One region of the Pseudodesulfovibrio nedwellii genome, then DNA from elsewhere that is predicted to be linked to it. Evidence: predicted binding sites of a transcription regulator. Region 1 holds the regulator's gene; the other holds the start of a gene.
What was found. The regulator sigma-54, encoded in region 1, starts transcription at its own class of promoters, with help from an activator protein. The targets are predictions, from matches to a motif close to CTGGCACGGNNNNTGCTT.
Positions count from the first base shown of each region.

Region 1 (3,127 bases):
GAAAAGCATGGGGATTGGTATTTTGATTTCAGACCATAATGTTCGAGAAACACTCAATATTTGTGACAGAGCGTACCTCGTTTACGAAGGCAATGTCATTCTTGAGGGTTCCCCCGAAGAAATCGTTCAGAACAGTCGTGCCCGTCAAATTTATCTGGGTGAAGATTTCCGACTGTAAGTACTAATTACTTAACTTTCATGCATTCGCGATTTACAGGGTTCCTAAAGGTTGGTACACTTTTTTCATGCGACTTTCACAGTGCTATATCGTTAATAGTAACGGCATGTTATAACAATGTCCTTGCTTCGTTATCGCAGGTGTGACATACTCAAAACAGAATTATAAAGGTATGGCCGGAAAAGAATTCAAACCGGTAGTGTGAACGAGATCATATTAGCCTTTCGAGATATACATTATGGGATTGGAACTCAGACAACAACTCAAGCTTTCTCAACAACTGGTTATGACTCCACAGTTGCAGCAGGCAATAAAACTGCTGCAACTTTCACGTCTTGAGTTGCTTGAAACTGTTCAGCAAGAACTTATGGAAAATCCTTTTCTTGAAGAAAAGGAAACAGAAGCAGATGTTTCTGAACCTGCCGAAGTCCTTACTGAATCTCAAGCTGAGGAAGAACTGGTCCGCAATGCCGATTGGGAAAATTATCTCGGCGAATTTTCAAGCACTTCAAAGCAGGCGACCGGACGAGATTCAGAAATCCCGGAAGAGGGCATGTCCTTTGAGGCCCGCCTTGCTTCCAAGCCATCCCTTGAAGGGCACATCAATTGGCAGATGCGTCTTTCCAATTTTTCCGAACTCGAAATTGCTATTGGTGAAATAGTTCTCGGAAATGTTGATTCAAATGGGTATTTGCAAGCTTCTATCGAAGAGCTTCAATCAATGGTTCAGGCTTCGGATGCAGAAATTGAATCCACTATTAAGCGTATTCAGCGCCTCGATCCGGTAGGAATCGCCGCACGAGATCCACAAGAATGTTTGCTCGTTCAGATGGACGTTCTTGGCTATGATGATCCTATTCTTGTTTCATTAGTTACCGATCATCTGGAAGATCTGGAAAAGAATCGGTACAAGCCATTGGCCCGCAAGTTTAAGATTTCTATGGAAGAGCTCAAAGAATATCTGGACATGATGCAGACTCTTGATCCCATGCCCGGGACAAATTTTTCAAGTACTGAGCCTCATTACGTCAGTCCGGATGTCTTCGTTTATAAATATGGTGAAGATTTTGTCATCATCCTTAATGAAGATGGGTTACCTCGTTTGCAGATGAATGCTTTTTATATGGACTCCATGAAAGGTGCTGCCAATAAGGAAAAAGAATATTTTCAGGAAAAGATGCGATCTGCCGCATGGCTTATGAAAAGTCTGTACCAGCGTCAGAGAACATTGTATAAAGTAGTTGAGAGTATTGTCGGCTTTCAGAGAAACTTTTTTGAAGAAGGTGTGACAAAGCTCAAACCCCTGATCCTCAAGGAGGTAGCCGAGGACATTGAGATGCATGAATCCACGGTGAGCCGTATTACAACCAGTAAATATGTCTCAACTCCACATGGTATTTTTGAATTGAAGTTTTTCTTCAACTCAGCCTTGGATTTGAACGATGGTTCGCAGGTGGGTTCAGAGAGCGTCAAAGCGCTCATCAAGAGAATGATTGCAGATGAAGACACGAAAAAACCGCTCAGTGATGAACGGATAGGCGAAATACTTCAAGATGAACTTGATGTGAATATCGCTCGACGTACTGTCGCAAAATACCGTTCCGCCATGGGTATCCCGTCTTCATCAAAACGCAAGCAGTATTTTTAATCCTGTTTGCCGCACTCACAACCAGGAGGCAACGTATGAACATTAGCTTCACTTTCAAGAACTTTGAGCCGTCCGATCATCTCAAGGGATACGCTAAGAAGCGTTTTGAAAAAGTAGCAAGATACGTTTCCGATTCGGAGGCCGATCTCCAGGTAAATCTGTTGGTCGACAAATTTCGCCATAAGGCGGACGTTCTTTTGAATTCGGATCGCATTCACATATCGGCCTATGAGGCTTCTGAAGATATGTATTCCACCATTGATATGGTGCTGGACAAGCTGGAAGCCCAGTTGCGCAAAATGCGTGAGAAAATGAAGAGCCGTTCAAAGCAGGGGCGTGGCAACAAGATGGTACAGATGAATGTATTATCCTATGAAGATCTGCCCAGTGAATCTGAGCCCACTATAGTTGGCACTGATGAGTATGTACCGAAACCAATGTCCGTTGATGAAGCTGCCATGCAGCTTGATTCTCTTGAGAATGAATTCTTGGTGTTCCGTAACGCCGAAACCGAAGGCGTTAATGTTATCTATAAAAGAAAAAATGGCGATTACGGCCTGATTGATCCTGGATACTAAAAATGAAACTTGGTGATTACCTGGCGAAGGACTTTGTCCTTCCCGAACTTCTGTCCGAAAACAAATCGGACACACTGAAAGAACTTATCGCCCCGTTAGGGGTTAAATATCCAGAGATGGACACGGACCTCGCGGTCCGTGTCCTTCTCGACCGTGAACAACTGGGAACCACCGGAATTGGTGACGGCATAGCTATCCCTCACGGTAAATTGGAGAATCTGGAAAAGGTTATTGTTCTCGTGGGTCGAAGTTTTAAGGGGATCGAATTTGATGCCCTTGACCAAAAGCCTTGCTTCATCTTTTTTCTCGTGCTGGCACCGGAGCAGGCGGCTGGGTTGCATTTGCGTATATTGGCCCAAATTTCCCGATTGTTGAAAGATAAAACCTTTCGTCAATCCTTACTTGAAGCTGACGGTTCCGAGGAGTTGTGGGGGCTTCTCAAAAGTGTATAATAATTTGAGGATATTTCTGTGACGCCTTCCAATTCTTTTCCCGTAGTCATTGTGACCGGGCTTTCCGGTTCTGGAAAAAGCACAGCCCTCAATGTTTTTGAGGATCTGGGTTTTTTCTGTATTGACGGCTTGCCTTCTGAGATGTCGCCTAAAATTGCGGACCTTATTTTAAAATTTGATTCCCAATATCGAGGGCTGGCCCTTGGCATGGATTTGCGGCAACTCGAATTTGTGGATGGTTGGGGGCAGGCTTTACGGGATTTTCATGAAT
Region 1 is NZ_AP026709.1:689,524-692,650, reverse strand. It holds gene lptB (LPS export ABC transporter ATP-binding protein) at 1-178, shown strand, start outside; gene rpoN (RNA polymerase factor sigma-54) at 417-1,826, shown strand; gene hpf (ribosome hibernation-promoting factor, HPF/YfiA family) at 1,862-2,404, shown strand; gene SYK_RS03320 (PTS sugar transporter subunit IIA) at 2,407-2,856, shown strand; gene rapZ (RNase adapter RapZ) at 2,875-3,127, shown strand, end outside.

Region 2 (3,127 bases), 960 kb from region 1:
GTAAAAGAGGATCACTGATGCCTTCGACAATCGCCTGGAGCATGTCTTTTTGACGAAGAAGATTGTGCAAGGCCGCCAGATTTTCCATGGCGATGCCAAGCTGCTGACCCAACGCCCGCAAAACGTTCCGGTCCTGATTCGTTATTATGGTTCCCTCATCCCAGATTAAACACAAAATTCCCTCGGAAGACGCATCACTGGCCCAGACCGGAATGTATGCCTTGCCCGGCTCATAATACGGCTCAACTTCAGTAATAATTTCTTTCCAGTTATGAGGAAGATCGGGCTTGGGCGTCTCTTCGGGCCACGTATAATATGTCTGGGAGGCGAGCATGCAGATAAAGCCGCCAAGACTGGCTCTGAACCGCTGCACAATAAGTGGCAAAGAGTGTTGCCACATCTGCCGTCGAGTATGACTTTTATTCAACCCATCAAGAAGCTGCACAAACAAACCGACATCCGAACGCCGTTCCTCGGCCTCAAGTTTCAATTCACCGGTACGGACCTCGACCATCTGCTCAAGATTCTCCGAGTGCTGACGCAACTGATAGTTCATCTCATGGACATGATCGCCAAGCTCTTCAAGCCCCTGAACAACCTCTTCTATTTCGTCAACATTTTCCAACTTTTCCATAAATCCGAGTTCCTCGTCTTCCTGAAAAAGCTTCCGGAACTTGTCAGTCAACCTATGTAAGTTGGTCATGATAAGACGATTGAAAAAGATCTGAACCAAAGCAAAGAAAAGCAGCATGCCACCGCCATAGAGAGCGGCATAGCCGATGGTGGCTTCACGAATCTTCCCGACCGCTCCGTCAATAGGAACGCCGACAACGACCAAACCAGCAATATCACCCAACGTATGACCGAATCCTCGCTCCGTTCCATACCGTTCAAGCAGGACAGGGGGAGAATCCTCCGGCACGCCGTGACACGTCATGCACGATTTTTTAAACTCCACAGGACGTGCCTTGACGAAAAACTCCTTACTATCAATCTTGCGGTACCCTTCCCAATATTCCTTACCCGGATTTTTCCTGAAATATGCCAGGAGTTCACGCTCACTGTCCTTGATTTCAAAGAGCGGATTACGCGCATTATCCGCTACCCGACGATAATAATACTCCGAATGACGCAAATTGAGCCGATCCATAATGGCTCGAGAAATATACGATGAAGACATGGCCTCGATAACAAACTCCCCTTCCGGCAAAGTCTGATACATTTTCGGCCTGAGTATTTCCCGCACATACCCCTGCACGCTGGACACCTGATTCAGCACAAGATCAGCCTTATCCTTGACCTGAGTATCCAGAAGTGAACTGAGATGAAAATACAAACTCGAAGCGAAAAACAAGCCCAGCAAAAAAACGATGGTTCCCAATCCAAGAAGGAACTTGGCCTGAAGGTTTTTTGGTCCGAAATTACCCATATATTTCTCCGGGCGTTACGCCCATTTCATTCAAAATCCCACCGTCCGCAATGGTGGCACGCCCCTGAATCGTAGCGCACTTTTTACTTTTTTAACAACTTGCCTTCCCCGCACGCGAAAAGTGCAAACTCCACGTTAAAAATTGCTAACTCAAGTTAGCACATCAAACCGCATTGCAAAAAATAAATCAAGTAAAATCAGTAGTATCTCTTTTGGCACGCACCTTGCCTTAGGGAAAGCCAGACCACACACAAAAAACCAAAGGAGAGGTTTGGTATGGCTCAAGCAACTGTCGGACGTCCCGACAACACACCCGTATGGATCATCAGTGGTATTCTACTGGCATACGGCGTTCTCGTTTCCTCGGGAGCACTGACTGGTCTTCTGACCACATTCAAAGTCCATAAGGCAATGGACCTGATGCAGACCATGGCTTTCGTGGGCGGCGGACTTGGTGTCGCTACTGCGATGCTCAGGCAAGCACGTTGGAATAAACCCCTCAACAACTTTGACACCTTTGTACTGGAAACCATTCCGGGCATTCTGTTCATTGTGGCCTTGGCCATGGGCATCCGCTGGTTTGCAGAGCCGATGGTCAAACTCGCAAGTTCAGCCATGGTTCCAGCCCTTGGCTTCAAGCTCTACAAGGTACTGAACCTGAACTATGTTGTCCTCGGTATTCTCGTCGGTATCATCATCACCAACAGCTGGGGTATCCCAAAATTCGCAGCATCAGGCGTCAAAACCGCCCGCTTCGTGTTGAAGATGGGTGTTATCCTGCTGGGTGCCCGTTACTCCTTTGCAGAACTGGCAAAGCTGGGCATGGTTTCAGTCTGGATGATCGGCTTCTTTGTTCTGGGTACCGTATTCTTCGTCCTGTTCCTGGGTAAAGTTTTCAAACAACCTAAGACCATGACTGGCGTCCTGTCCGCAGGCATGGGTGTTTGCGGCGTATCCGCAACTGTTGCCTGCGCCCCGGTCGTCAAGGCCAAATGCTCCGAGATGGCCTACACCATCGGCACCATCCTCGGCTTTGGTATCCTGTGCATGTTCGTCTTCCCCACCGTTGGTAAAATCGCAGGCATGAACGCTACCCAGTTCGGCGCATGGGCCGGCACCGGCATCCTGAACTCTGCTCAGGTCGCTGCCGCCTGTCTCGCATTCAACGCTGTTGACATTAAAACCCTGAAAGTCGGTGAAATCTTCAACATCACCCGCGTTCTGTTCCTGCCCGTCATCGTTCTGGTGCTCGCCACATGGTACGGCAAGCAGTCCGGTCAAAAGTTGAGCTTCAAGGAAGTTGTCATCGACAAGTTCCCCATCTTCATCATCGGCTTCCTTATCCTGTTCTTCATGTCCTCCCTGGGTCTGTTCTCACCAGCAGATCACTACAAGGGCAAATACCTCGACTTCAGCTACAACGAACGCACCGAAGTCACTCCTGAAGAACTGACCATACTGAAAGCTGCGGCTGTCGCAGGCATTCAAGGGCTTAACGTGCAGGAAACCGCATCGTTGGATAACCTTGTCAAACAGCACCAGATCGCCGGTAACTTCGACGATCGTGGCGACAAAACCAAGTTCGACACTGTGGCCCGTGAACGTATGGCCGGTCTGGAATCCATGATCGCCCGTGCAAAGGGTGGCGAAGTGACGATTTCCACAGACGTCAAATCAGCACTCTCACACGCGATCAAG
Region 2 is NZ_AP026709.1:1,652,743-1,655,869, forward strand. It holds gene SYK_RS07780 (c-type heme family protein) at 1-1,429, opposite strand, end outside; gene SYK_RS07785 (YeiH family protein) at 1,706-3,127, shown strand, end outside.
Region 2: a site for sigma-54 is predicted at 1,642-1,659, ahead of SYK_RS07785 (YeiH family protein). Genes of this name have one in related genera too.